DNA from 3 places in the Caballeronia sp. 11_S32 genome. Region 3 is predicted to be linked to each of the others. Evidence: predicted binding sites of a transcription regulator. Region 3 holds the regulator's gene; each other region holds the start of a gene.

Region 1 (10,128 bases), 280 kb from region 3:
CAAAGATTGGCTAAGTGGGAAACGAAGTGGGAAGGCTAAAACAGTCAGGAGGTTGGCTTAGAAGCAGCCACCCTTTAAAGAAAGCGTAATAGCTCACTGATCGAGTCGTCCTGCGCGGAAGATGTAACGGGGCTCAAGCCAGTCACCGAAGCTGCGGATACACGTTGAAAGATACGTGTGTGGTAGGAGAGCGTTCCGTAAGCCTGCGAAGGTGTGTCGAAAGGCATGCTGGAGGTATCGGAAGTGCGAATGCTGACATGAGTAGCGATAAAGGGGGTGAAAAGCCCCCTCGCCGTAAGCCCAAGGTTTCCTACGCAACGTTCATCGGCGTAGGGTGAGTCGGCCCCTAAGGCGAGGCAGAAATGCGTAGCTGATGGGAAGCAGGTCAATATTCCTGCACCATTGTTAGATGCGATGGGGGGACGGATCGCGGAAGGTTGTCCGGGTGTTGGACGTCCCGGTCGCTGCATTGGAGAAGGTGCTTAGGCAAATCCGGGCACGTAATTCAAGGGTGTGGCGCGAGCTTCTTCGGAAGCGAAGCAATTGGAAGTGGTTCCAAGAAAAGCCTCTAAGCTTCAGTCTAATAATGACCGTACCGCAAACCGACACAGGTGGGCGAGATGAGTATTCTAAGGCGCTTGAGAGAACTCGGGAGAAGGAACTCGGCAAATTGGTACCGTAACTTCGGGATAAGGTACGCCCTTGTAGCTTGACTGGCCTGCGCCAGGAGGGTGAAAGGGTTGCAATAAACTGGTGGCTGCGACTGTTTAATAAAAACACAGCACTCTGCAAACACGAAAGTGGACGTATAGGGTGTGACGCCTGCCCGGTGCCGGAAGATTAAATGATGGGGTGCAAGCTCTTGATTGAAGTCCCGGTAAACGGCGGCCGTAACTATAACGGTCCTAAGGTAGCGAAATTCCTTGTCGGGTAAGTTCCGACCTGCACGAATGGCGTAACGATGGCCACACTGTCTCCTCCCGAGACTCAGCGAAGTTGAAGTGTTTGTGATGATGCAATCTCCCCGCGGCTAGACGGAAAGACCCCATGAACCTTTACTGTAGCTTTGCATTGGACTTTGAACCGATCTGTGTAGGATAGGTGGGAGGCTATGAAGCCAGGACGCTAGTCTTGGTGGAGCCGTCCTTGAAATACCACCCTGGTTTGTTTGAGGTTCTAACCTTGGCCCGTGATCCGGGTCGGGGACAGTGCATGGTAGGCAGTTTGACTGGGGCGGTCTCCTCCCAAAGTGTAACGGAGGAGTACGAAGGTACGCTAGGTACGGTCGGAAATCGTGCTGATAGTGCAATGGCATAAGCGTGCTTAACTGCGAGACCGACAAGTCGAGCAGGTGCGAAAGCAGGTCATAGTGATCCGGTGGTTCTGTATGGAAGGGCCATCGCTCAACGGATAAAAGGTACTCTGGGGATAACAGGCTGATACCGCCCAAGAGTTCATATCGACGGCGGTGTTTGGCACCTCGATGTCGGCTCATCTCATCCTGGGGCTGTAGCCGGTCCCAAGGGTATGGCTGTTCGCCATTTAAAGAGGTACGTGAGCTGGGTTTAAAACGTCGTGAGACAGTTTGGTCCCTATCTGCCGTGGGCGTTGGATATTTGAAGGGGGCTGCTCCTAGTACGAGAGGACCGGAGTGGACGAACCTCTGGTGTACCGGTTGTGACGCCAGTCGCATCGCCGGGTAGCTATGTTCGGAAGAGATAACCGCTGAAAGCATCTAAGCGGGAAACTCGCCTTAAGATGAGATATCCCCGGGGCTTCGAGCCCCTTGAAGGGTCGTTCCAGACCAGGACGTTGATAGGTCAGGTGTGTAAGTGCAGTAATGCATTGAGCTAACTGATACTAATTGCCCGTAAGGCTTGATCCTATAACCAGTGTGTTTGCGTCAGTCTCAAGTTAGCGCTTCAGCGCTGACTGGGACAAGTCCCCGTAGGGGGAACGCTGGTTGAGTGACGCCTGTGCCCGCAGTCACTGCCCAAACACTTCTACTTCTTCCCAGATTGGCTGTAGCGCGAACCCGCGACACAGCAACAAGTCATGCCTGATGACCATAGCGAGTCGGTACCACCCCTTCCCATCCCGAACAGGACCGTGAAACGACTCCACGCCGATGATAGTGCGGATCACCCGTGTGAAAGTAGGTAATCGTCAGGCTCCTCATGCTGCAACAAAAACCCCACCCCATAAAGGTGGGGTTTTTGCGTTTGGGGCGACGTTTTCGCACGAGCGCCGACAAACTCTTCCTCGACCTTCCTCCATTTCTCTACGCTCCGCGCAGCGTGCTTTCCGCTGCCCACTTGTTTACCCGCTAGCATCGAAATACTGTATAAATATACAGTAAAACCAGAGGCCAACGAGTGCTCGAACCATGAGCAGGCCCTTGCATTCGCGCTGGACGGGGAAACTCATGGGTGCCGCACTTTCATTGTTCGATATCGGGCTGACATCGCATCTGCAGCGTCAGGTCTGGCAGGGCAGTCCGATCCACGATCCTGACTCGAACATCATCTCGAGTGGCTTTCGGGCGCTCGATCTGGCCTTGCCCGGCGCAGGCTGGATGCCCGGCACAGTCACCGAATTGCTGATCGAAGAAAGCGGCGTGGGGGAAATCCGACTGCTCGCGCGCACGCTTCGGGAACTGACCGCGAGCAAGGGCCGGTCCGTCGTCTTCATCGCGCCACCGTGGAAGCCCAATCTAGCTGCGCTTCGGAAGATGAACATCGCGGTGAACAAACTGGTCTGGGTCAAGGCCCCCGAAGATCAGGTGCTTTGGACCGCGGAACAGGCGCTGAAACAGGAAGGCATCGGCGCTGTGCTGATCTGGCTGCCTCAAGTGCGTCCCGAAGCGCTGCGAAGGCTCCAGGTGGCGGCTCAGGAAGCGCAGTCGCTGGCATTCCTGTTTCGCCCGCTCAAGGCGGCGAAGCAGTCATCCGCTGCGCCGTTGCGCATGGTTTGTAAACCGATACTTCCCGCCGACGCGCAGACGATGAACCGCCGCGAGTGGATGCAGGCCGTCATGCTTGAAATCGACATCATCAAGCGGCGCGGCCCGCTACTGGAAAAGCCGTTGCAGTTGAGCTTACCGCTGCAAATGCCTGCTTTGCCCGAGCATATTCGTCGTGCGCATCAGGCAAGGAAAGCACGAGAGGTCAAACATGTTGTGGATAGCGGTGACATTGCCGCTTTTATCGCTCGAAGCAGTCAGGCCGCCATCGATGCCCTCAGCATCGGTGACTTCGACCTTGCATGGAGCGACGTCGACGGCCAATGAAGCCCGCGCCGACGGCATCGACCAGCCATGCTTCGCGCTCGCCGATCACGCGCGCATCCTGATGCCCGATCTCGTCGCGTTTCGGCTCGGCGTGCGTCCCGGCAGCACGCGCTCGCATGCGTTCGCGCTGGCGCCGCAGCTGACGTTGCTCGCCGTCGATATTCGCGAGGAGCAGAGCGCACTCGAAGCCGTTGCGCTGGCGCTGCTCGCGTTCACGCCCAAAGTCGTGCTTGCTCATGCGAATACGGTGCTGCTCGAAGTCGGTGCGAGCATGCGGCTCTTCGGCGGATTGCGCGCGTTGCTGTCCAAGGTGACATCGACGGTAAAGGGATGCGGCTTCACCTCACGCATGGGCTGCGCGCCGACTGCGTGGGGCGCGTGGCTGCTCGCTCATGCGCGCACGCGCCGTGTTGCACGTCGCGTGCGCATCGTGAAAGAAACGACGCTCGTACACGTGCTCGATGAACTGCCCGTATCGCTCGTTCCGTCGGCGCATTCGCACGGCAACGCGTTCGAGCAGATCGGCTGCGCGACGCTCGCCGATTTGCGCCGCCTGCCGCGCAAGGGCGTCGCGCGACGGTTCGGGCAAGGTGTCCTGCAATGGCTCGCGCAGGCGTACGGACAGGCGCCCGATCCGCGCGAGGCATTCAGCGCGCCGGCGTCGTTCGAAGCGCGGCTCGAATTGCAGGCGCGCGTGGAAAGCGCAGACGCGTTGTTGTTCGCCGCCCGCCGGCTCGTGCTGCAACTCGCCGGCTGGCTGAGCGCGCATCATGCGGCGGTCAGCGAATTTTCGCTCTTGCTCGAGCACGAGCTGGCTGCCCGTCACGCGCCGAAAACGTCGACGTTCAAGGTGGCGTGGGCCGTGCCGACGCGCGATGCCGATCACATTCTCTGGCTGCTGCGCGAGAAGTTGAATCAGACGACGCTCGCGGCGCCTGTGATCGAGATGAAGCTTTTGGCCGACAAGGTCAGCGAGCATGCGCCGCCAGCCGACACGCTATTTCCAATGCCGGGCTCCGACAGCGACTCGATGGCGCAACTGCTCGAACGCCTGAGTGCGCGGCTCGGCGCCGAGAATGTCGTGCAACTGGTCGCGCGGGACGATCATCGGCCCGAGGCGGCGATGACGGTCGAAGCCTATAAGCCCGAGCGCGAAACGAAGCCGAAGCGCGGCAAGAAGGCGCCGAAGATGCAAGCAGCACAAGCCGACGCGCCCATCGAAACAGAAGTCGAAGAAGCGCAAACCGAATCCGACGGGCCGCTCGAACTTCCCGATCTGGCCGTCCCTTCGCAGCCGCGTCCGGCGTGGATACTCGAAACGCCGCAAAAGCTGATGCTGCGCAACGAGCGGCCGTTCTATCGGCGTCCGCTGAAACTTATCAGCCGGACCGAGCGCATCGAGGCGGGATGGTGGGACGGCAACGGCGTGCAGCGCGATTACTACGTCGCCGCCGACGATCGCGGCCGCATGTTCTGGCTCTATCGCGAACGTCTCACCGGTTACTGGTTCCTGCACGGTTTTTTCGGATGATGCGCCATGGATGATTTGAGTGACATCATCGGTTTGGGCGAAGGCGACGAAAAAGCCGCATTTCTCGGCTCGATGTCGGCGTCGGCGCTGTTACCCGGTTACGCCGAGTTGCATTGCCTGAGCAATTTTTCGTTCTTGCGCGGCGCGTCGCATCCGCAGGAATTGGCTGAGGCCGCGCTCGAGCACGGCTATACCGCGCTCGCGATCACGGATGAATGCTCGCTCGCGGGCGTCGTGCGCGCGCATGCCGCGATCAAGGACATCGAGGCGAAGGCCGAAGCCGCGGCCGCAGCGGCGCGGGAGGCCGGCGAGCCGCCGCCGAGGCGGCAAGCGCTGAAGCTGATCATCGGCAGCGAACTGCATCTCACTAATGCCGACGGCGATCCGTTCTGCACGCTCATCGCGCTCGCGACGGATCGCGCGGGCTACGGCAACTTGTCGGAGCTGATTTCGCTTGCGCGTTCGCGTTCGGCGAAGGGCAGTTACAAGATAGGTCCGGAAGACTTCACCGATCCCGCCAGCTCATCCGATGCAAGCGATCTGCGTGGTGATATCGCGCATTTGAGGCACTTGCCCGATTGCTTGTTGATTCTCGTGCCGCAGCGCTCGGCGACGCTCGCCGACACGCTCGATCGCGCGCACTGGCTGGCCGGTTTCGCCGCCGGCCGCGCGTGGCTCGCGCTGGAGCTATGGCAGGACGGCAGCGACGATGAACGTCTCGCTTCGTGCCGCGTGATCGCCGAAGCGAGCGGATTGCCGCTCGTCGCGGCAAGCGGTGCGCTGATGCACGCGCGCTCGCGCAAGCCGTTGCAGGACACGCTGACCGCGATCCGCCTGAACCGGCCGCTCGGCGAATGCGGCTACGCGCTGGAAGCGAACGCTGAGCGGCATCTGCGCACGCGGTTGCGCATCGGTGCGCTGTATCCGAAAGAGGCGATCAGGGAAACGCTGAAAGTGGCCGCCCGCTGCACTTTCACGCTCGACGAACTCAAGTACGAATATCCCGAAGAACTGGTGCCGCCCGGCGAGACGCCCGCAAGCTACTTGCGCAAGCAGGTGATCGCGGGTGCACTCAAGCGCTGGCCGAACGGTATGGATGCGGAGACCATCGGTCTCATCGAAAAGGAGCTGGCGCTCGTCGCGAAGCTGGGATACGAGAAGTACTTCCTGACGGTCTATGACATCGTCTCGTTTGCGCGCAGCCAGAAGATTCTGTGTCAGGGCCGCGGCTCGGCGGCGAATTCGATCATCTGTTATTGCCTTTTCATCACCGAGCTCGATCCGGTGCGAATGGGCTTGCTGATCGAGCGCTTCATTTCGCAAGCGCGCAACGAGCCGCCCGACATCGACGTCGATTTCGAGCATCAGCGGCGCGAGGAAGTCATCCAGTACATCTACCGGAAGTACGGACGGCATCGCGCGTCGCTGGCGGCATCGGTCATCACGTATCACACGCGCAGCGCGCTGAAGGACGTCGGCAAGGCACTCGGGCTGGATGCGTCGCTGATCGAGCGCATCGGCAAGTCGCAGCAGTGGTGGGATGGGCCGTCGGCGGTGGCGGGCTATCTCAGGGAAGCCGGCTTCAGCGACGATTCGCACGTCACGAAGCATCTCATCCGCCTGACGCGCGAGCTGCGCGGTTTTCCGCGGCATCTGTCGCAGCACGTCGGCGGTTTCGTGATCGCGCGGGAACGGTTGTCGCGGCTCGTGCCGATCGAAAACGCCGCGATGAAAGACCGCTGCGTGATTCAGTGGGACAAGGACGACATCGATCAGCTGAAGCTGCTGAAAGTCGACGTGCTCGCGCTCGGCATGCTCTCGGCGATCCGCCGCGCGCTCGAATTCGTCGCACTGCGGCGCGGCGTGCCGGGTTTCAGCATTTCGCATATTCGTCGCGAGGATCAGGCCGTCTACGAGATGTGCTGCCGCGCGGACACTATCGGCGTGTTTCAGATCGAATCGCGCGCGCAGCAGAGCATGCTGCCGCGCTTGCGGCCGCAGAAGTACTACGACCTCGTGATCGAAGTGGCGATCGTGCGTCCCGGCCCGATTCAGGGCGGCATGGTGCATCCGTATCTGCGTCGCAAGCAGGGGCTGGAAGACGAGGAATATCCGAAAGAGGAATTGCGGCCGGTGCTCGGCCGCACGCTCGGCGTGCCGATTTTCCAGGAACAGGTGATGAAGCTCGCAATGGTCGCGGCCGGCTACACGGCGGAGCAGGCCGATCAGTTGCGCCGCGCGATGGCCGCCTGGCGTCGCGGCAGCCATCTGGAGCGGTATCAGGCCGATCTCATGAAGAAGATGCTCGCGCGCGGCTACGAGCACGATTTCGCTGCGCGCGTGTGCAAGCAGATCGAGGGCTTCGGCGAATACGGTTTTCCGGAGAGTCACTCGGCGAGCTTCGCGCTGCTCGTCTACTTCAGCGCGTGGATCAAGCGTTACGAGCCCGCGGCGTTTCTGGCCGGCCTGCTGAACAGCCAGCCGCTCGGCTTTTACTCGCCTTCGCAGCTCGTGCAGGACGCGCGGCGTCACGGCGTGCCGGTGTTCGCGCCCGATGTGTCGCTGAGCGACTGGGAATCGGTGCTGGAAGCGCGGTCCGGCAACGGCGAGCGCATCGTGTTCGATGCCGGCAAGGAGCGTCGGCGTCAGCAGTTCTACGGGGCGGCCGTATCGAATCAGATCTTTCGCAAGACCATGCGGCGTGGCGCGCGCAAGCTTGCCGCGCGCATCAAGTTGCCGGCGCGGCAATACGGGGCGAAAGGGCCGGGCGTGCGGATCGGCCTGCAACTGATCAAGGGCTTCCCGCAGGCGGCGGCCGAGCGGATCATGGCCGCGCGCGCCCAAGCGCCGTTCGCCGATGTCGACGATCTCACGCGCCGCGCCGCCTTGTCGCGCCGCGAGCTCGAAGCGCTCGCGGCGGGCAATGCGCTCGCGAGCATCGTAGGACATCGGCGTCAGGCGTGGTGGGCGGTCACCGCGCAGCAGCGCGCGCCCGAATTGCTACGCGACGCGCCGATGAGCGAGGCGCCGCTCGTGCTGCCCGAAGCATCGGAAGGCCGCGAAATCGTCGATGACTACGCGAGTCTCGGGCTCACGCTCAATCGTCATCCGCTCGCGCTCTTGCGCGCGAAGCTTTCGCGCCTGCGCTTCAAGAGCGCGGCTGAGTTGGAAGGCATCAGGAACGGGCGCTTCGTGCGGGCGTGCGGCATCGTGACGGTGCGCCAGCGGCCGGGCACGGCGAACGGCACGATCTTCGTCTCGATCGAAGACGAAACCGGCGCAATCAACGTGATCGTCTGGCCGGGGCTCGTCGAGAAGCAGCGCAAGGTGCTGCTGGGGGCGTCGCTGCTCGGCGTGCACGGCGTCTGGCAAATGGAAGGCGACGTGCGGCATCTGGTGGCGCAGCGGCTAGAAGACCATAGCGCGCTGCTCGGCCGTCTCGCCACGCCGAGCCGCGATTTTCACTGACACGGAACGTCCGGATACCTCGCAAGCAACCCGGCGATCGCGGTGTCGAATGGCGTGCGCCGGCCGATGCCGAGCGCTTCCAGCCGTCCCGAATCGAGATGACAGTCGCGCGGGCGCGGCGTCGCGTCCGTCGGCGTGCGCTCTGCGACGAGCTTCGCGTCCACGTTCAGCACGCGCGCGATGCGTTGGGCGATATCGAACTTCGTCATCGGTTCGTCGCCGGACCATTGCGTGACGCCGGAAATCGTTGCGCCTCGCGCATGATGTTCGAGCATGCCGCGAATCACGACGGCTACATCCGGCGTGAAAGTCGGATAACGCGTGGCCCAGGCGTCCATGGGGGCCGGCGGGCTCGACGGATCGGCTGATTTCACGATCGCGGGCGTGAGGCTCGTCACCGCCGATTCGTTCCAGTCGCTGAAAGGCCCGTAAAGGAGCGGCAGGCGCAATACGCAGGACGCCGGGTCGCCCGCGAGCAACGCGCGTTCGCCATCCAGCTTGCTTTGACCGTAGGCGTTGAGCGGTGCGGGCGCGTCATCGGGGAAATAGGGCGGGGCGGTGCCGTCGAATACGTAGTCCGTCGAAATCGATAGCACCCACGCGCCGAGCGAGCGCGCTTCGGCCGCGATCACGCTCAACGCATCGACGTTCAACGCCCGGGCGCGCGCCGGATCGTTTTCGCAGATGTCCGGCCGCCGCTCGGCCGCCGCGACGACGATCGCGTCGGGCGCAAGATCGCGAAGAAACGCGCGCACCGCGTCATGATCGAGCAGATCGAGTCCGATGCTCTGCGCGTCGACGCGGCTGCGGGCCGTGCGCACGATGCGCCATTGCCTTGCGCTGGGTGCGCTTGCCAGTTCATCGGCGACGGCGCGGCCCAGCAGCCCCGATGCGCCGATGAGCGCGACGGTGAAGCGCGCGCCTGCCGTCATGCCGAAGCGACGCCGACGACTGTATAACCGGCTTCGTCGATGGCTTCCTTCAGCGCATCGTCCGACTGCCCCGATTCGACGGCAACCCTGCCGCGCTCCAGATCGACGCGCACCTGCGCCTGCGGATCGATTTCCTGAATCGAGCGTGTCACGGCCGCGACACAGTGCTGGCAGCTCATGCCCTGGACTTCGAATTCGGTCATTGCGGTTTCCTCTTGAAAAAGCTTCGGTGGATGACATCGTATACCTTGCCATTATGGGAAGGTGTAGAGTCGGGATGACTTTTTCAGGAGCGAAAGATGAACATCGGAGAAGCGGCCCGCGCGTCGGGCGTGACGGCGAAAATGATCCGCTATTACGAGAGCGTCGGATTGCTCAATCCGGTGGGACGGACGTCGTCGGGATATCGCGTGTACCGCGATCAGGAGGTTCATGCACTGCGTTTCGTGCGGCAGGCGCGCCGCCTCGGATTTCTCGTCGAGGATATTCGCAAGCTGCTTGCGCTCTGGCAGGACCGATCGCGCGCGAGCGCCGAGGTGAAGTCGATCGCGCTGGAGCACGTCGCGGAACTGGACAGGCGAATCGCCGAACTGACGGAGATGCGCGACACGCTGTCGCATCTCGCGAAGCATTGTCACGGAGATGCCCGCCCGGATTGCCCGATTCTGGATAAGCTGGCGCAGTGAATGCACCGATATGGTGCTTGAAAAGTGGCAGCGACGTCGGATGGACGAACAATCATCCGAAAAATCATTGGTTTAAAGCAATTACCCTGCCCGCACCATTCCGAAACCGAATGCACACTATTCAAGCATTTCACTACCACATCGTCGATGTTCTCCCCTATAATCCGGGTATTCCCTAACGCGGGTAATCCCTGACCCGAACCGCCAGGGATCTTTCGAAGA
Region 2 (9,948 bases), on a different contig from region 3:
CGGCTCACAATCATGAGGCCATGCGAGTAACCGAAGAGCGGCTTCCAGAAGCCTTCCAGATTGTCGCGCCGAGCGTTGTAGGTGCCTGGGAAACGCGTGTCGTAGTTCGCAGGTTTTCCGGCAATGCGGCACTGGTAACGCATTGGCTTCACGACGTACTGCCCATTCTCGACGACGAGGACCGGCGCGTAGTGTCCCGGAAAGATCCGTGAGTCACGGTCCTTCGGCGTCGTGCGCCGCAAGTCGTCGACCCGACGCAGACTCGAGTCGATCTTGTCGGTCGCAATACGCCGGCTTTCGGTCGCGGCCTTCGTCACTTTCGTCTGCAGCGCGCGCTCGGCATCGGCCAGCCGGGTGCGCTGTTTGAAGAGATCCTGTTCGAGCGCGGTCGCCTGTTCGATGTTGAACCGGTCGATGAATTCCTTGATCTGATGCTCGTCGTCGCCTTGCGGCTCGAGGAAAGCGCCTTCCATCGCCTTCGGGACCTTCGCCTTGCTGCCTTCGGCGCGCTCCCAGAACAGACGCGCGAACTCACGAATGTCCATCTGCGCGCCGAACATTCTCACGTAGCGTCGATAGTCAGCTTGAATCTGCGCCGAATAGCACACTGCTGCCCCCTTCGATCTCGATCGGTTTATGTCGCCGTGCCCGTTGCCTCGCGGCACAGTCTCATCATCTTCTGGACCACTGTGCTCGCATGGTTCAGCCCCATGTCGCCGGTGAAGAGCGCCTGCACGTCCGACTGGCGAACCGCGATGCCCGCTTCTTTCAGATCGCGGCGAGCGATTTTGAAGGCCAGTTGGCCGATCCGGATGCGCTCAAGCCAATCCATCGTGACGAGGTTGCGCTTGAGCCAGATTCGGCAGCTCTCGACGACATGGTCCACGCGCCACTCCTGCGTCAGCGCGTAAGAGGCGGCAACGGTCGCCACGAGAAAGCACAAAAGATCGGCTCGCGCGCCTGTCAGTTCGTCAATATCGGGCATGTTCATCTCGTTTCCTATTCCCATGATACTCACCACCTGATCCCCAACTACCTGCAGGTGCGGACGAGCTCGGGACTTTCAACGGCGGATCAACCGCCGGTCGCTGCAGCGCAGTCCCGTCCCGATGCATGAACCGTCTCACCCTGCGCAGTAATGGCGATCGCGTACGCTGTCGTCAACCTGCCAGCGATTGAAATCCTCCCCCGACTTCGACCCGACTGTTCGGCCATTCTCTTGTGCGAAGCATGTCGGCTCGCCCGCCTTGCCGCGGGCGACGGCCTCGTCGATGGTCGCATCGCCGAACGCCTCCCGCAGCTTGGCAACGAAGTCAGCGAACTCGGGCATCGGGTGTCTGGGTGCAAGCATATTGTTCAGTTTTTTCTGCGGCTAGCTAAAAGGGCGCAATTCACTGCTTCAATTTCTGCGCTACACTGACTACTGTACATCCATACAGTATTTTAGCCAGCCCCTTTCCCATGGCCGCTTTGCCTAAACACATCGAAGCGATTCACCCCGCGCTGTGGCGGGGGTCCCAGCTCGCGCGCACCTACGGCAAGACCCTCGACACCGGCTACGCCGCCCTGTCGGCGGAACTGCCAGGCGGCGGCTGGCCCGTCGGCGCCTTGGTTGAGCTGCTGGTCCAGCAACCTGGGATTGGTGAAATGCGGTTGCTCAAGCCCGCACTCGTGGCCGCAAGCAAGCGGCCGGTCGCGCTACTCCAGGCGCCGCACGTGCCGAACAGTCTGGCGTTTTCCTATCTGGGCCTGCCGCTCGACAAGTTGATGATGCTGCGCGCACCGAAGACTGCCGACGCGCTGTGGTGCGCCGAGCGCGTGCTGAACGCCCGAAGTTGCGGCGCGCTGCTCTTCTGGCAACAGCACGTCCGATCTGAAGCATTACGCCGATTGCATCTGGCGGCCCAAGCGACCGAAACCCTGCTGATTCTGGTCCGACCGCTTGCCGCCGCCCAGGACTCGTCGCCAGCGGCCTTGCGGCTCGGTGTGCGACCCGCCGACGGAGGCCTCGCCGTCGATGTCATCAAGCGACGAGGCCCAACCCGAACCGATCCACTGTCCATCCACCTCCAACCGTCACCGATTCTGCTCAGCCCTCATGGCCGTGTTCGTCGCCATCTTCCTGCCCCGGCTTTCGCTGGAGGTGTTCCGTCCGAGATGGTCGTCTCCGACTGAACACGGCTGTGTGGTGCTCGAGCGCGACAAGGTGATCGTCCTCGATCAGGCAGCAAGAGACGCAGGCGTGATGGTGGGCATGAAGCGCGGCGGCGTCACGACGCTGACGGCTGACGCGCTGATGTATGACCGCAGCCCGGCCCGCGAACTCGACGTTCAGCGCGAAGTTGCATTCGCGCTGCTGCGCTTCTCTCCTCAGGTGGCCGTGCGTGAGGAGGAAACCATCGTCGTTGACGTGACAGCGAGCTTGCGACTTTTTGGCGGCATCGCTTACGTGTGCCGGCAGATCCGGGAGGCGGTCAATGCAATCGGCGTGACTGCTCGCATGAGCGTTGCGCCCACGGGTCAAGGCGCGTGGCTGCTTGCGAAGCGCGGTCGCCGGCGCGTGCTCAAGATGAGTTCGCTCGAACGATATCTCGGGGAGCTGCCATTCATGGTGGTCCCCGAAGTTCGATCGTTCGCCGAGTGGTTTAACGGCCTCGGATGCCGAGTGCTCAACGATATTCGACGCCTGCCGCGCGCAGGTCTCAAAAAGAGGTGCGGCGTGGACCTACTGGATTCTCTTGACCGCGCCTATGGCCTGTCGCCCGAACTCTACGAGTGGCTGGAGTTACCCCCCTCCTTCAGTGCGCGCACCGAACTGCCGGACCGCGTCGAGCATAGCGAAGCGATCTTGTTTTCCGCGCGACGCCTGATCGTGCAGTTGTGCGGATGGCTGAGCGCGCAGCAGCTCGCGCTTACGCAGGCGACGATCACGCTGGAGCACGAGCGCGGCCGCCAGGCGATCGAGCCGACGATCATTGACATCGCGCTAGCGGAACCGACGTGGCACGAGGAACACCTCGTCCGACTGCTCAAGGAGCGGCTCGGGCGCATCGAGCTCGAAGCGGCCGTCATCGCGGTGCGCTTGACGGCCTCGAAAGTACAGCCGGCCGAGCCCCCAAGCGATTCGCTTTTCCCCGATCCGGGCGGCTCCGCCCAGGATCACAACCGCCTGCTCGAATTGCTGGTGGCGCGCCTAGGCGCCGAGAACGTCTTGCGCCCGGCCCCAACGTCGGATCATCGCCCCGAACAGGCGAATTGCTGGGTGCCGGTCCAGGACACCATCAAGGCGTGCCCTCCCCCCGCCGAACTTCCGCGTCCGACGTGGTTGCTCGACACGCCCGTGCGGCTGATGATCAAAAATCACCGGCCGTTCTACGGCTCGCCGCTCAAGCTCGTCTCGACGGGCGAACGTATTGAAGCCGGCTGGCACGATGGCGAGCTGGTGACGCGCGACTACTATGTCGCGGAAGCTGCGGATAAGAGCTGCTACTGGATCTACCGTGAACGGCCGAGCCTGAAGACCGAAGAAGTTCGCTGGTTTCTCCATGGGCTCTTCGGATAATCGGTGGTGTCGCCGTGGATCTTTTTTCGTCGTCCCTACCCGACTACGCGGAGCTGTTCGCGTTCACGAACTTTTCTTTTCTGCACGGCGCCTCGCACGGCGAAGAGCTCGTGCTGCGGGCGTCCCAGCTCGGCTATTCCGGGCTGGCGGTTACCGACGAATGCTCGCTGGCGGGTGTGGTGCGCGCGCACGTCCAGGCGAAGGAAGAAAAGCTGCCGCTGATCATCGGCTCCTACTTCCGGCTTGTTCATGCGGACAAGAGCCCAGCGTTCGGTCTCATCCTGCTCGCGCAAAACCGCAACGGTTACGGCAACTTGTCCGAGCTCATCACGCTCGGTCGCATGCGTGCAGCGAAAGGCGAGTACCTGCTCACGCCTCACGATCTTTCGAAGCCTGAGAAAGAGCACGCGCATCTGCGAGGGATGCCTGATTGCCTGGCGATCCTCATGCCCGACTTTCCCGCGAAAGAAGATGCGCTCTCCGCGCAGGTCGAATGGCTCAACGAGACTTTTCCTGCTCGCGCATGGGTGGGCTTGATCCTGCATCAGCGCGCCATGGATGACATTCATCGCGGCAGCGTCGAATACATCGCCGAGCAGCACCGTGTACCGGTTGTCGCACTCGGCAACGTCGTGATGCACGTGCGCTCCCGAAAGCCGCTGCAGGACACGATGACGGCGATCCGCATTGGAAAGCCCGTGGCCGAGTGCGGCTATCATCTTGCGCCCAATGCAGAACAGCATCTTCGCTCACGGCTTCGGCTCGCCAACCTTTACCCCGCGCATGCGATCGCACAGACGCTGAACATCCTTGAGCGTTGCACGTTCTCGTTGGATGAGCTGCGCTACGAGTATCCCGACGAACTCGTGCCGGATGGCTTCACGCACGAGGCATATCTGCGTCAGGAGACGTATATCGGCGCGCATAAGCGCTTTCCGGCCGGCATTCCCCTTGAGGTTCAGCAGCAGATCGAGCATGAGCTGCAGCTGATCCGCGAGATGCGCTATGAGGCGTACTTCCTGACGGTCTATGACATCGTGCGATTCGCGCGCAGCCAGCAAATTCTCTGTCAGGGTCGTGGATCGGCCGCAAATTCGGCCGTTTGCTACTGCCTCGGTGTGACGGAAGTCGATCCCTCGCGCGGCAATATGCTCTTCGAACGGTTCATCAGCAAGGAAAGAGGCGAACCGCCTGACATCGATGTTGACTTCGAGCATCAACGGCGTGAAGAGGTCATCCAATACATCTATCGCAAGTACGGACGTGATCGAGCCGCGATCGCTGCTGCCGTGTCGACGTATCGGCCGCGTGGCGCGCTGCGCGAAACCGGCAAGGCGCTCGGCATCGATCCGCAGATCGTCGACAAGGTCGCGAAAAGTCACCAGTGGTTTGATCACTCGCAGGACCTGTTGCGTCGCTTCGAGGAGTCAGGGCTCGATCCGGCCAACCCGCTCATTACGATGTGGGCGAAGCTTGCCGCCGAGATCCTGAATTTTCCGCGGCATCTGTCACAGCACTCGGGTGGCTTCGTCATCAGCCGAGGCAAGCTCACGAGGCTCGTTCCTGTCGAGAACGCCGCGATGGTGGACCGCAGCGCAATTCAATGGGACAAGGACGATCTCGAGGCACTAGGACTTCTGAAGATCGACGTGCTTGCGCTTGGCATGTTGTCGGCGATTCGCCGTACGCTCGATATCGTCTCGGAGCAGCGCGGTGAGCGGTTTGAAATGCAGGACATCCCGGCAGAAGACCCCGAGACATACGAGATGATCTCGCAGGCGGATACGGTCGGGGTTTTTCAGATCGAATCGCGCGCGCAGATGAGCATGTTGCCGCGCATGCAGCCGCGCACCTTCTACGACCTCGTCATCGAGGTGGCGATCGTGCGTCCGGGGCCGATTCAGGGCGGCGCTGTCCATCCTTATCTTCGACGGCGTCAGAAGATCGAGCCCGTCACGTACCCGAGCGCAGCGCTGGAGACGGCGCTTGGACGCACGCTCGGCGTGCCGATATTTCAAGAGCAGGTGATGCAGGTCGCCATTCTCGCGGCGGGCTTCACACCGGGTGAGGCGGATCAACTGCGCCGCGCGATGGCGGCATGGAAGCGCAAAGGCGGTCTGGAAAAATACTATGACCGCATCGTCAACGGCATGCGGGAGCGCGGCTACGACCAGTCCTTCGCGGAAGCTATCTTCGAGCAGATCAAGGGTTTCGGTGAGTACGGCTTTCCCGAGAGTCACGCAGCCAGTTTCGCGTTGCTGGTCTATGCCAGCAGCTGGCTCAAATGCCACGAACCGGCGGCTTTCCTTGCCGCGATGCTCAATTCGCAGCCGATGGGCTTCTACTCGCCGTCACAACTCGTGCAGGACGCGAAGCGACATCGTGTCGAGGTGGTGCCGATCGACGTCACGATCAGCGGCTGGGACTCGGTGCTCGAGCGTCGTATCGATCATGCGAAGCCCGTCGTTCGTCTCGGACTGTCGTTGCTCAAAGGAATGCGTGACGGTGCAGCGGAGCGCATCGAGAACGCACGGGCGGTGAAGCCCTTCGCGAGCGTCAGTGACTTGGCGCGTCGCGCGCAGCTTGATCGGCATGACTTGCAGGTGCTGGCGGCGGCAAATGCGTTGCTGTCGCTCGCCGGAAATCGTCGTGAAGCCCTTTGGCAATCGGTCGCGGCAATCCCTGACCGAGACATCTTGGCCGACAGCCGGATCGATGACGAGACACCAGCGCTTGGTGCGCCATCCGAGGCTGAAGACATCGTGAGCGACTACAACGCGGCAGGGCTCACACTGGGGCGACATCCCCTTTCGCTCTTGCGCCCAACCCTGCTCGAACAACGACTGATGCCAGCCGCTACCCTGCGCACCTATCGAAACGGCCGGCTCGCACGCGGCTGTGGGCTGGTCACCGTGAGGCAAAGGCCCGGCACGGCGAAAGGCGTGATGTTTGTGACGCTGGAGGACGAGACGGGTAACGTCAACGTCATCATCTGGCCTTCGCTGCTGGAAAAGCAGCGCCGCGAAGCGTTGGGTGCCGCGTTGCTCGCGGTGTACGGGACGTGGCAATGTGAAGGAGAAGTCCGCCACCTTGTGGCTCAGCGGCTCGTCGACCTGTCACATCTGCTGGGTGGGCTCACCACCGTCAGCCGCAATTTCTGCTGACGCCAACCTGTCTGTGCCACAACGGTCACCGCGAAGCAGACTGGCTTTCGTCAGCCACAGCCTTCCGAGGCTTCTTCGTTCGAGTGGGCGCCGTGTCGGGTGTCGACTTGGGTGCCGACTCGGGCGCCGAACCAGACACTTCAACCGCCTTCGTCTTCCTGGCCGATTTCGGTTTCGCAACGACCTCGGGCTTCTCAGTTGTTTTGCTGCCCTCCTTCGTTGACGCCTTCTTGCCTTGCTTCGCCTTCACTGCGTTGCCTACTTCAACCGCGCCGGTTTTTCCAGCGGACGTCGCTTTCACTTTCTTCGCGCTTTTTGCGGCAACACCGTTATCTTCTTGTAGGACCTTCTTGGGTCGCGCAACCTTGCGCGCCTTTGCGGGTGCATGCTCGAGCGGCGCACAGCTCTCGCCTTGAAGTTGCGCGAGCGCCTCGGACCAGTAGTGATCGTCGCGGCCATCCTGGCGACCATCTGCCTCCCACAGCAGGTAGGCGCGATAGCGAATGTTCTCCTCGGACGGCGTGGGATTCGACGTCGATTGCATACTGACTCCGTAGACAAGGCATCCACGCGACCATAGCAGGTTGCGACTGCTCGCTCAACTCGCCATTTTCGATAGCGCATTGACAAGCTGCTGGGTCTTCGATGCGCGTTCAAGTTCGAATGAGGCCACTCCCGCCTCCGCGTTTCTCCAGAAGAATAACTAGATTGCGGTCAGGTTGTGGTGTGCGTCAGCGTAGTCCCAATTGATTGCGAGACACCGCTCGTAGCTCTCCTTGTCCTCGTCAAGCCGATCGAGGAGGCCACGGGGGTGTGCTTGGCGGCGAGGCCGAACTACTTGGCCTCGCAACCTCGCAGGTACACCGCTTGCGAGGTCGAAATCGCAAAACGGAGGGTCCTATGCTACGTGCTGCAATCTTTGATATCGACGGAACGCTGGTCGATTCGGTTGATCTTCATGCGCTGGCGTGGCACGAGGCGTTTGTTCATTTCGGCCATGACGTCAGTTTCGAGCAAGCGCGCAGTCAGATCGGCAAAGGCGGAGATAATCTGCTGCCGACGTTTCTTTCCGATGACCAGATTCGGGAACATGGCACGCAGCTCGAAGCGTGGCGGGGAACGCATTTCAAATCGAACTACCTGCAGATGGTGCGCCCATTTGCGGCGGTACCCGAGCTGCTTCAGCGACTGAGGCACGAGGGACTAAAGCTCGCGGTTGCCTCATCCGCGAAGAAGGATGAACTCGAGATCTACCTCGATATCGCAGGAGTCACAGGGATCTTCGACGTCATGGTCTCATCGGAAGACGTCGAGCAGTCGAAGCCTGCACCGGATGTGTTCGAGGTCACCCTGCAGAAGCTCGAAGTGCCGCTCGACGCCGCCATCGTAATCGGCGATTCGCCCTATGACGCGCAGGCCGCAGGAAAGGCAGGCGTACGCACGATCGGGCTGCTGTCCGGGGCTTTTCCTGAGCAGTCGCTGCGCGACGCCGGTTGCATTGCGATCTATCCCGGACCGGCCGGGCTACTAGCTAATCTTGCCGCCTCGCCACTACTCGCCTGATCGAGTGGTCGCGTCACGCAGGACGCTGGACAACATCGAGCGGAACGCGAGTTCCGGTGCAACAATCGGGATCGCCCTTCCGTCTCTCTGTGGGCTAGAGAAGCGTTTGCCGCAATTCGCGTTGGGGCGATTGAATGCGTGGAGATGCGCCATGGACAACTTTCCGAAAAGCCGCTCGACTCTTGTGATCTTGGCGTTCCTACTGAAGGGATGTGCCGCCAGCGCTGTTCCACAAAGCGGCGCCCATCTGAGCCCGACGGAATGCCGCGACCTCGCTGCGCTCCGGACCAACGCGCCTCCTACGATGGCGCAACACCACAGCGAACTCTCGGCGCTGAAGAAAGCGGGCTACGATCCGTCACCGTGGTACGACGATCCGTACTATCCAGACGATATACAGGCCGCACAGCGCCTGGTCGACTATTGGTTTCAAACGGAGTGCCAGCGCCCCCAACCCGACTGAGTAGCCGAAGTAACCGGAGATCTTGCCGCGCTCAACGCATACCAACAGCACGTTTCATCGCAGCCGTGCCCCCGTCGCTTGCAGCGGAAGATCTTCATACCACGCGCGGAGCACCGCGAGGGACCTATCTCGGACGGGAAAAAACAAACTGAGCTGCGCCGATGCATGCGTTGATTTCCTGCGCCCACTTGATCAAAAGAGAAACTACTTACTTCCGTCCATATACCCGTTGTCAGCCTTTAGCGACGCTAATCAATCTACGCCCGGGCGGCTGTTGAACGCAGAAGACCGGCCATTCATAACGCCGCCGCGTCGAGCGCCAGCCACCCTTCATGTGAATGGGCAAATTCGTTTAGGTTTGTTCGACGCCTGCCCCCGACCATAGACTCGTGAGCGAACGACAACGCGTGCGGGCAGGCGTTGAATAAACCTCGAGGAAGGAAACCGCGGGCTGGTCCGATGCGGCCAGCGTCTTCACTATGGCGATTGATCGGTCTGACTGGTCCGTCTGGCGGGTCGACGGCGGGCGATGCGGGCGTCCGAAGAGGCGTGGCTGCGGCAATGGAGACAATGTCGCGTGCGATTCTGAGTTCGGAATACGGCCGTGGAACGGGTGAATGACACCGAAGGCACAACCGTCCCCCTGTCGGTCGCGCTGACGCAAAGCCGACGGTTGAAGAGTGCAGATCGAAGCGAGGTGCTCATCGCTGTGCTGCCTTTGGTGGCGCGCGAATCGGTACGGTGCGCGTCAGAATATCGATGACGAGCATTGGCGCACCGCAGTGGCGACAGATAAAGATCGGTTGATCGACGACGACTGCGTCGTGCGAGGACGGGCAGAGTTTGCGCGCAACCCTGAGCAGCGTGCGAATCTTCACCAGGTTGGCGCGGCGCACCGGATTGGCGAGTAACCCATAGTGGCGGATTCGATGGAAGCCGGCGGGCAACACATGGAGCAGGAAGCGGCGCATGAACTCGCTGGATTCGAGCGTCATGGCTTTATAGCGAGTACGACCCTTCTGTCGGTAATCTTTCCAACGGAAGCTCACGCGCCGTCCGTCGAAGGCGAGCAGGCGCTGGTTGGAGATCGCGACGCGATGGGTATAGCGTGACAGGTACGCGAGCACCGCTTCAGGGCCCGCAAACGGACGCTTGGCGTACACGAACCATTCGGAGGCGCGCAGCGGCGCGAGCCA
Region 3 (10,128 bases):
TCCATCACGAGTACATCGGGATCGTTGACGAGCGCGCGCGCGAGCGTGAGACGCCGCTTCATGCCGCCCGACAGTTCGCCGACGCGCGCGTAGGCCTTGCTCTCCAGCCGGGCGAATTCCAGCAGCGACGGCACGAGCGCGTCCATCCGCGCGCCCGTCAGGCCGAAATAGCGGCCGAACACGGTCAGGTTTTCGCGCACGGTGAAATCGGGATCGAGATTGTCGAACTGCGGCACGACGCCCACGCGCTCGCGTGCGAAACGGGCGCGAGCGGGCACCGGCTCGCCGACGAGCCGGATCGCGCCGCTATCGGGCGAGGTGATGCCGAGCAGCATCTTGAGCGTCGTCGTCTTGCCCGCGCCGTTCGGACCCAGCAGTCCGAAGCATTCGCCGGGCCGAACATCGAACGACAGACCGTCGACGACCGTGCGCTCGCCGTAGTGCTTTCTGACTTCGCTGAATTCGATGGCTGCCGGCGCGCCGCTTTCATCGGCTTCGGCGCGTGTGGTCTGCTGCAATGTTTGATCAGTCATGCATTCGTGCCGCAAAGGAAAAAACCGCATGAGGAATCCAGCGGGCTAGTGTAATCCAATGCACCAAGGCGGCGCTTGGCATGCAACGGCAAGCCGCGCGCCCGTGTCAAACCTGTGCCTGGCGCACTGAACCCGCGCTGAACCGGTTCCGTCCGAATGTGCCAGAGGCTTGTCCGTCGCGGTGTTCGCGGATCTGGCACGGTGCGAGCTAGCGTGTTCGCGCCGGTTAGCGTTTTCCAGCGTTGTCACTCAGCGGACGACGCACGATGATGAAGCAACGCCGTGGGCAAGTCGCGCTCAAGGGCAAGTTGGCCAGGGAGGTCAGGATGGAAAGCTATCGAAAAATCCTGCTGTGCTACGACGGCTCCAGAGAGGGCCGCAAGGCACTGCGTCAGGGCGCCAATCTCGCGCTGGACCTGAACGCGGAGACGCACGTGCTCGCGGTGGTGGACATGCGCTCGAGCATTGCGCAGAGCGCCGGACTGCTAACCGATATGGCTTGCGGACGCTTCGAAGAGGCCGCGCGCGACATTCTGCAGGAGGGCGTCGACTGGCTGCGCGAGCGCGGCCTGCAGGCGCAGGGGCACTTCGCGTTTGGCCATCCGATCGACGAGATCGCGGCCCTTGCGGACAGTCTTCAGGTCGATCTCGTCGTCGTGGGACACCGTTGCCGCAGCGGTCTCGCGCGCTGGTGGATGGGCGCGGGCAACACGCCGCTGCTCGATCGCGTGAAGTGCAGCATTCTGGTTGCCGTGTGTCAGGCGGGTGAATCGGCCGAGGCGGAAGACGAAGCGGCGTACGCGGCGAAGCCGGTCAAGGCCGAAGCCGGGGCGTGAGCGCATGAGCGTCTGAAGCAGCGCCCCGTGCGCGGGGCCGCTTGACGCGTCAACCGTTCAGATCGACCGCCACGAGCTTCCACGACACGAGCCCGTCGCGATGGAAGATAGCCGAATAGCGCGCGTCGCCCGCGCCGTGCTGGTACGTGACGACGAACGTGTTCAGGCTTCTGTAGCCGGCGGTGGTCTGCGGCGGTTCCCTCGGCGGCTGTTGCGCGGTCGCGACGCCGGATGAAGGCGCGTTCGCCGGGGTGGCCGGGGAGCCATCGCCTGCCTGCGGCGGACGCTCGCCGGGAACGCCGCGCGGCGGAATGCCGTTCAGAATGGCCGCGACGCCGTCCGGTGTCGCATACGAATCGACCAGAGGACCGACGAGCGCCGCGCCGATCATCGCCCCGATGATCGCGAGCGGATTGCCGCTCTTCTGGATATCCACGCGCCGCGTCAGCAGCGCCGCGACCTGTTCCTTGAGGCTTGCACGCAGCGCGGGGAAATCGACGTACTGGTTGACGGTCTGCGCATCGCGCGCATCGGCCGCGCGCTTCACACGATTCAATGCGATGTACGGCGACGCGTATATAAAACCGAGCGCCGCGACGAGAATCAGGACGACGAGCGCGGTGGCGACGGATCGGGTAGTGCGGGTCATGCGACGACAAAGCCTCTCTTGCAGGACGTGAATCAAGGATTGACCGCGCGGGCGCGGATTATATCCCGGGACTTCGCGTCGTTCGTGCGCTGGGTCTCAATTCGCCGCCGCAAAGTCTCGCCGATGCCTTACGCCAGCGTACCGCCGGCCAGGTCCGCGCTTTCCTCGGCGATGCAGCGGTCGATCATGCGCGACACTTCGTCGATCTTGCCCACCAGAATGACGCGCGATTGCCCGCGATAGACGCGCACCGGCGCCCGCTCCGCGGGTTCCGCATGCACCGCGCTGTTCAACGATACGCGTGCGAACGCCGGCTGGCGCGACGGCAGCGCGGGCATGTCGTCGAAGAGATCGGGCGTGGTCTCGGCGCGCGGCATGCCACAACCGATCAGTGAGCGCAGATGGCGCAGACGGCCGAATTGACGGAAGGGCAGCAGACGGGCAAAACGTTCCATGATGACTCTCCAGACGATAGGACGCACCGCGGCGCACCGCGAACGGTGGCCGTCATGCTTGTTTAGATGAACCCGTAAATATCTCTGGTCGCGGTTGCGGGGGCCGGATGTGGCCTTTGGAGATATTTATCTTCTTACGATCGGCGGCCGGAAGACTGCATGCCGATTGCTGTTGGTGAGGCTATTTTGCGTGCTCAGCGAGACATTTTTTGTCTCGAAAATCTTGAAGACCGGATTTATTTTCGGCCTCCGCCGTGTCGCCATGTTGCCGATGCGCGAGCCCGGACCGTCAGAACTCGCCCGAGCGGATCAATCCCACTGCGATGCCTTCGAGCGCGAAATCGCTGCTGCCGGAGCGCACGAAAATGTTTTCATAGTCAGGGTTCTCGGCGATCAGTTCGACGCCGTCCGGACGGCGCTTCCAGCGCTTCACCGTGACGTCGTCGCCGAGGCGCGCGACCACGATCTGCCCGTCCTTCGCTTCGCTGCGCTTTTGCACCGCGAGCAGGTCACCGTCGAGAATGCCGGCGTCACGCATCGACAGGCCGCGCACTTTGAGCAGATAGTCCGGCTTGCTGGAGAAGAGCGCGGGATCGCACGCGTAATGCTGTGAGATGTGCTCTTGCGCGAGGATCGGGCTACCCGCCGCGACACGACCGACCAAAGGCAGCGAAAGCTGCATGATGGTCGGATGCGGCAGAGTCAACTGATGCGGCAATTCCTCCGAGCGATCGATGCGCGATGCATCGCCGAGCAGCCGGATGCCGCGCGACGAGCCCGCCGCCAGTTCGATCACGCCCTTGCGCGCCAACGCCCGCAGATGCTCCTCAGCCGAGTTCGCCGAACTGAAACCGAGCTCCGCCGCGATCTCGGCGCGTGTCGGCGGAAAGCCGGTGCGGTCGATCGCGCGCTGGATGAGTTCGAACACCTGCTGCTGCCGCGCGGTAAGTTTTGATGTTTTGGTCACTGGCTCGGGCCCCTGGTGCACTGTATGAATGGACAGGTGACTGTATTTTTATACAGTATTTCCGGCTTTTCAAGCTTTACTTTAAGTTCGCGCTCGGCGGGCTTCCGAACGCCCGTTCCAGGCTGACTTGCGCTTCTTCCATCAGGGAATATCGTTCTTAGCAGCTTTACGTATAAAAAAGTGAAGAACGATTATTTCTAATCATATAGACGCCTCGATAGACTGATTCCGTCAATTCGATAAGACGGAGAGCGGGGAATGCAAAGCATCAGACTGGGATTGGGCAAGGGGGCGCGGCGCCTGTTCGCGGCGGCGGCGCTGACGGCGGCGAGCACCGGCATGACCGCGCACGCGGTTGCGCAGACGTCGTTTCTGAACGTCTCCTACGACCCGACCCGCGAGCTGTACCAGGATTTCAATCAGGCGTTCGCGAAGAAGTGGAAGGCGGACACCGGCGAGACCGTGACCTTCAAGCAGTCGCACGGCGGCTCGGGCGGACAGGCGCGCGCGGTGCTGGACGGCCTCCAGGCCGATGTCGTGACCCTCGCGCTCGCTTACGACATCGACGCGCTCGCGAACAAGGGTCTCGTCGGCGCGGACTGGCAGAAGCGTCTTCCGGACAACGCATCGCCGTACACGTCGACGATCGTGTTCCTCGTGCGCAAGGGCAACCCGAAGCACATCAAGGACTGGGACGATCTGACGAAGCCGGGCGTGTCGATCGTCACGCCGAACCCGAAGACTTCAGGCGGCGCGCGCTGGAACTACCTCGCGGCGTGGGCGTACGCGCAGCACAAGCCGGGCGGCAACGAGCAGACCGCGAAGGATTTCGTGACGAAGCTCTACAAAAACGCCGGGGTGCTCGATTCCGGCGCGCGCGGCGCGACGACGAGCTTCGTGCAGCGCGGGCAGGGCGACGTGCTGATCGCGTGGGAAAACGAGGCGTTCCTGTCGCTGAAGGAATTCGGTCCGGACAAGTTCGAGATCGTGGTGCCGTCGGTGAGCATTCTCGCGGAGCCGCCGGTCGCGGTGGTGGACAAGGTCGTCGACAAGCACGGCACGCGCAAGCTCGCCGACGCGTATCTCAAGTATCTGTACAGCGACGAAGGCCAGCAGATCGCCGCGCGCAATTTCTATCGGCCGCGCTCGGACAAGGTGCCCGCTGAACTCACGAAGCAGTTTCCGAAGCTGAAGCTCTACACCATCGACGACACGTTCGGCGGCTGGACCAAGGCGCAGAAGACGCATTTCGCGGACGGCGGCGTGTTCGATTCGATCTATCAACCGCAATAAGCAGAAGAAGCGGGCGACGCGGCGCACCAATGACGCCGCGCGCCCGAGGCAATGCGCGCCCGACCCCGGCGCGCACACAAGGATGAATCAAGGATGACGACCCTCACATTCAAGAAGCCGAGCGCGCTTCCCGGGTTCGGCCTGACGCTCGGCATCACGGTGGCGTACTTAAGCCTCGTGGTGCTGATTCCGCTCGCCGCGACCTTCGCGAAGACCGCGACGCTCGACTGGGCGCAGTTCGTACGCGCGGTGAGCTCGCCGCGGGTGCTCGCGTCGTACCGGCTCACGTTCGGCGCGGCGCTCGGCGGCGCGCTCATCAACGCGGTGTTCGGCTTTCTCGTCGCGTGGGTGCTCGTGCGCTACACGTTCCCGTTCAAGCGCATCGTCGATGCGATCGTCGATTTGCCGTTCGCGCTGCCGACTTCCGTGGCAGGCATCTCGCTCGCGGCCGTCTATGCGAGCAACGGCTGGATCGGGCAGTATCTCGCGGTCTTCGGCATCAAGGTCGCGTTCACGCCGCTCGGCGTGCTCGTCGCGTTGACGTTCATCGGCTTGCCGTTCGTCGTGCGCACGGTGCAGCCGGTGCTCGAAGACTTCGAGCGCGAACAGGAAGAAGCCGCCGCGTGCCTGGGCGCCACGCGCTGGCTCACGTTTCGCCGCGTCGTGCTGCCGTCGCTCTTTCCCGCGCTCCTGACCGGCTTCGCGCTCGCGTTCGCGCGCGCGCTCGGCGAATACGGCTCGGTCATCTTCATCGCGGGTAACGTGCCGATGAAGTCCGAGATCACGTCTCTGCTCATCATCACCAAGCTGGAGCAATACGACTATGCCGGCGCGACGGCGCTCGCGGTCGTGATGCTGTGCGTATCGTTCCTGATGCTGCTGCTCATCAACACGTTGCAGTGGTTCCTTCAGCGCCGCACGAGCAAGACCGGTGCTGCGCCCGTCAATGTAGCGCTGGCTGCGGGAGAAACGGCATGAGCAAGGTTCTTCCGTTGCAAACGGCGACTTCGCGCGAAACGCATAGCCTCAATCCCGTCACCGAGCCGCGCGCCGTGCGCTGGGTGCTGACCGGCATCGCGCTCGCGTTCCTCGCGTTCTTCCTCGTCGTGCCGCTCGTCGCGGTGTTCGTGCAGGCATTCGCAAAGGGCGTCGATTATTACTTCGAGTCGCTGAAGGATCCCGACGCGTGGTCCGCGATCAAGCTCACGCTCATCACCGCGGCGATCGCCGTGCCGCTGAATGTCGTGTTCGGGCTTGCCGCATCGTGGGCCATCGCGAAATTCGACTTCCGCGGCAAGGCGTTGCTGACCACGCTCATCGACTTGCCGTTCTCCGTGTCGCCGGTGATCTCGGGCCTCATCTACGTGCTGATGTTCGGTGCGCAAGGCTGGTTCGGCCCGTGGCTCGCCGCGCGCGACGTGCAGATCATCTTCGCGGTGCCCGGCATCGTGCTCGCGACGATCTTCGTCACGTTCCCGTTCGTCGCGCGCGAGCTGATCCCGCTGATGCAGGCGCAAGGCAACGACGAAGAGGAAGCCGCGCACGTGCTCGGCGCATCGGGCTGGCAGATCTTCCGGCGCGTGACGCTGCCCAACGTGAAGTGGGGTCTGCTCTATGGCGTGATCCTCTGCAACGCGCGCGCGATGGGCGAGTTCGGCGCGGTGTCGGTGGTGTCGGGTCATATCCGCGGCCAGACCGACACGATGCCGCTGCACGTCGAAATTCTCTACAACGAATACAACTTCTCGGCCGCGTTCGCGGTGGCGTCGCTGCTTGCGCTGCTCGCGCTCGTGACGCTCGGGCTGAAGCTCCTCGCGGAGCGGCGCATGTCGCAAGCCGTCACCGAAGCCAAAGCCACCGCACAGAATTGAGAGGCCGATAACATCATGAGCATCATTGTTCGCAATCTGCAAAAGCGCTTCGGCGATTTCACCGCGCTCGACAACGTCACGCTCGATTTTCCGGCGGGTGAACTCGTCGCGCTGCTCGGGCCTTCCGGCTGCGGCAAGACCACGCTCCTGCGCGTGATCGCGGGCCTCGAATTCGCCGATGCGGGCCAGGTCGTGCTGCACGGCGAAGACGTCGCGGACGTCGGCGCGCGCGAGCGGCAGGTCGGCTTCGTGTTCCAGCACTACGCGCTCTTCCGCCACATGACCGTGTTCGAGAACGTCGCGTTCGGCCTGCGCGTGAAGCCGCGCCGCGAACGTCCGAGCGAAGCCAAGATCCGCGAGAAGGTGCATGAGTTGCTGAAACTCGTGCAGCTCGACTGGCTCGCTGAACGCTTTCCGTCGGAGCTTTCGGGCGGACAGCGGCAGCGCATCGCGCTGGCGCGGGCGCTCGCCGTCGAGCCGAAAGTGCTGCTGCTCGACGAGCCGTTCGGCGCGCTCGACGCCAAGGTGCGCAAGGAATTGCGCAGCTGGCTGCGCCGCCTGCACGACGATCTGCATATCTCGACGCTCTTCGTCACGCACGACCAGGAAGAGGCGCTCGAAGTGGCGGACCGCATCGTCGTGATGAATCACGGGCGGGTGGAGCAGGTGGGCAGCCCGCAAGACGTGTACGATCATCCGCAGACGTCGTTCGTCTACGAGTTTCTCGGCGCAGCGAACCGGCTGCAGGGCAAGGTCGACGCGACCGGCTTCATCGCCGATGGCGCCGCGAGCCCGATCGCCACCGTTGCGCATTTCAGCGGCCGCGCGCTCGCGTATGTGCGCCCGCATGACATCGCGCTGTATCCGGCGGATGGCGCGCATCGCGACGGCATCGTGGTTGGCGTGCGGCGCGTCGTGACGCTGGGCGGCTCGGTGCGCGTGGAGCTCGAAGGCAGCGCGGGCGGCGTGATCGAGGCGGAACTGGATCGCGAGGCATGGCGCGCGCTCAAGCTCGACATTGGCGATGGCGTGACCGCCGTGCCGCGCGCGCTGCGCGTGTTTCCGGCGCAATGACATAACAACATAAAAGCATCACGAGAGAGGTACACATGAATTTCCAGCAATTGCGCTTCGTGCGCGAGGCCGTGCGTCAGAACATGAATCTGACCGAGGTCGCCAATGTGCTCTATACGTCGCAGTCGGGCGTGTCGAAGCAGATCAAGGATCTCGAGGACGAGCTCGGCGTCGATATCTTCATCCGCCGCGGCAAGCGCCTCACCGGGCTCACGGAGCCGGGCAAGGAAGTGCATCAGCTGATCGAGCGCATGCTGCTCGACGCCGAGAACCTGCGGCGCGTCGCGCGCCAGTTCGCGGATCAGGACAACGGCCATCTCGTCGTCGCCACGACGCACACGCAGGCGCGTTACGCGCTGCCCAAGGTTATCCGCCAGTTCACGGAGGTGTTCCCGAAGGTGCATCTCGCGCTGCGCCAGGGCAGCCCGCAGCAGATCGCGCAGATGATCATCAACGGCGAGGCGGATATCGGCATTTCGACGGAAGCGCTCGACCGTTATCCCGACATCGTCACGTTCCCGTGCTATTCGTGGCATCACACGGTCGTGGTGCCGAAGGATCATCCGCTCGTCGGGCGCGAGCGCATCACGCTGGAACAGATCGCCGAATATCCGATCGTCACCTATGACCAGGACTTCACCGGCCGCTCGCACGTGGACCAGGCGTTCGCGAGCGCGGGCGCGATGCCCGATATCGTGCTGACCGCGATCGATGCCGACGTTATCAAGACGTATGTGGAGCTCGGCATGGGCATTGGCATCGTCGCGGCGATGGCGTACGACGCGAAGCGCGACACCGAGCTCGTGGCGCTCGACACGCAGCATCTGTTCGAAGCGAGCACGACGCGTGTGGGCTTGCGAAAGGGCGCGTTCCTGCGCGCCTATGCGTACCGGCTGATCGAAATGTTCGCGCCGCAGCTCGACGAAGCGCAGATCGCGGCCCAGCTTCGCGAAGCGGCGTGATTGCACGCGTGAATCCAACGTGAATCGCGTGCCGGCTGATTTACAATCGCCGGCATGAACACATCCTCTCTACCTCGCATCGCCGTGCTCGCAACGGGCGGCACCATTGCCGGACAGGCGGGCGATGCATCGAAGACGGCGGGCTACAAGGCGGGCGTCGTCGGCGTCGACAAATTGCTCGACGCGGTGCCCGCGCTCGGCTCCGTCGCGCGCATTCACGCAGAGCAGATCGCGAGCATCGACAGCAAGGACATGAGCGCCGCGCTGTGGACCGCGCTCAGCCGCCGCATCGACGCATTGCTCGCGCAGGACGATATCGATGGCGTCGTCGTCACGCACGGCACCGATACGCTCGAGGAAACCGCGTACCTGCTGCATCTCACGGTGAAGAGCGCGAAGCCCGTCGTGCTGACGGCGGCAATGCGGCCATCGACCGCGCTTTCCGCCGATGGTCCGTTGAATCTGCTCAATGCGGTGACGGTCGCGGCGTCGAAGGACGCGTCAGGCAAGGGCGTGCTCGTCGCGTTCAACAATCAGATCCACAGCGCGCGCGATGTCACCAAGACAAGCACTTACGCGGTCGATGCGTTCCGTTCGCCCGAAGCCGGCGCGCTCGGCTTCGTGCAGGACGGACGCGTGGAGTTTCAGCGCACGGTCGTGCGGCCGCATACCGCCGCGAGCGAATTCGCGGTCAGCGATCAATGGCCGATGGTCGAGATCGTCGCGAGCTACGCGGATGCATCGCGCGTGATGGTCGATGCGCTCGTCGCGGCGGGCGTGAAGGGTATCGTGGTCGCCGGCACGGGCAACGGCTCGATGCACGCGACGCTCACGCAGGCGCTCGCCGATGCGGTGAAGCAGGGCGTCGCGGTGGTGCGCGCGTCGCGCGTGGGCTCGGGTCACGTGATGCGCAACGGCGCGGCCAACGACGACGCGCTCGGCACCGTCAGCGCGGGAACGCTCAATCCGTACAAGGCGCGTGTGCTTCTGCTGCTCGCGCTATCGGCGGGCGCGAAAGATCTGCAACGCATCTTCGACGCCTACTGAAAAGAAAAAACGCGAACCAGGGTTCGCGTTTTCTTCATGCAGGCTACGAGAGGTATCAGGCGGCCGCAGGAATGCGCAGCACCTGTCCCGGATAGATTTTGTCCGGGCTCTTCAGCATCGGCTTGTTCGCCTCGAAGATCAGATCGTTCTTCGAGCCATTGCCGTAATATTTCTCGGCGATCTTCCAGAGATTGTCGCCCGACACCACGGTGTAATACTGCGACTCCGGCTCGGCGTTCGGCACGGTCAGCTGATCGTCCACCTTGTCGACGTGCTGCACATTGCCCGCGGCGACGAGGATCTTTTCCTTCGTGGCCTGATCCGGCGCCTGGCCCGACACGGTCACCGTATGCGATGCGCCGTCATATTTCACGTCGAGATTGTCGGCGTTGAGACCTTGCGAGCGGATGTACGTCGCGATGGCTTCGCCTGCTTTCTGGT

The links. Region 3 encodes LexA, which represses DNA repair genes until DNA is damaged. Its sites were predicted from a motif close to ACTGTATNNNNATACAGT; they were not measured.
Region 1: imuA (translesion DNA synthesis-associated protein ImuA) is a predicted target of LexA. The motif match lies at 2,340-2,357, and genes of this name have one in related genera.
Region 2: imuA (translesion DNA synthesis-associated protein ImuA) is a predicted target of LexA. The motif match lies at 1,423-1,440, and genes of this name have one in related genera.

The regions. Positions count from the first base shown of each region.
Region 1 covers NZ_JBXOWH010000003.1:2,314,765-2,324,892, reverse strand. The annotation lists rRNA gene AC1Z32_RS22505 (23S ribosomal RNA) at 1-1,885, shown strand, start outside; rRNA gene rrf (5S ribosomal RNA) at 2,059-2,172, shown strand; gene imuA (translesion DNA synthesis-associated protein ImuA) at 2,426-3,289, shown strand; gene AC1Z32_RS22490 (Y-family DNA polymerase) at 3,234-4,820, shown strand; gene AC1Z32_RS22485 (error-prone DNA polymerase) at 4,827-8,288, shown strand; gene AC1Z32_RS22480 (dTDP-4-dehydrorhamnose reductase family protein) at 8,282-9,220, opposite strand; gene AC1Z32_RS22475 (heavy-metal-associated domain-containing protein) at 9,217-9,423, opposite strand; gene cueR (Cu(I)-responsive transcriptional regulator) at 9,520-9,906, shown strand.
Region 2 covers NZ_JBXOWH010000006.1:304,469-314,416, reverse strand. The annotation lists gene AC1Z32_RS40185 (SOS response-associated peptidase family protein) at 1-608, opposite strand, end outside; gene AC1Z32_RS40180 (hypothetical protein) at 635-991, opposite strand; gene AC1Z32_RS40175 (hypothetical protein) at 1,124-1,330, opposite strand; gene imuA (translesion DNA synthesis-associated protein ImuA) at 1,462-2,175, shown strand; gene AC1Z32_RS40165 (Y-family DNA polymerase) at 2,099-3,562, shown strand; gene AC1Z32_RS40160 (error-prone DNA polymerase) at 3,577-6,726, shown strand; gene AC1Z32_RS40155 (DUF2934 domain-containing protein) at 6,752-7,270, opposite strand; gene AC1Z32_RS40150 (HAD family hydrolase) at 7,627-8,289, shown strand; gene AC1Z32_RS40145 (DUF4148 domain-containing protein) at 8,441-8,752, shown strand; partial or broken gene AC1Z32_RS40140 (IS91 family transposase) at 9,454-9,948, opposite strand, start outside.
Region 3 covers NZ_JBXOWH010000003.1:2,033,418-2,043,545, reverse strand. The annotation lists gene nodI (nodulation factor ABC transporter ATP-binding protein NodI) at 1-533, opposite strand, end outside; gene AC1Z32_RS21145 (universal stress protein) at 860-1,369, shown strand; gene AC1Z32_RS21140 (DUF2939 domain-containing protein) at 1,419-2,018, opposite strand; gene AC1Z32_RS21135 (hypothetical protein) at 2,147-2,473, opposite strand; gene lexA (transcriptional repressor LexA) at 2,763-3,440, opposite strand; gene AC1Z32_RS21125 (sulfate ABC transporter substrate-binding protein) at 3,699-4,733, shown strand; gene cysT (sulfate ABC transporter permease subunit CysT) at 4,827-5,711, shown strand; gene cysW (sulfate ABC transporter permease subunit CysW) at 5,708-6,604, shown strand; gene AC1Z32_RS21110 (sulfate/molybdate ABC transporter ATP-binding protein) at 6,620-7,678, shown strand; gene AC1Z32_RS21105 (CysB family HTH-type transcriptional regulator) at 7,714-8,640, shown strand; gene AC1Z32_RS21100 (asparaginase) at 8,695-9,687, shown strand; gene lysM (peptidoglycan-binding protein LysM) at 9,743-10,128, opposite strand, start outside.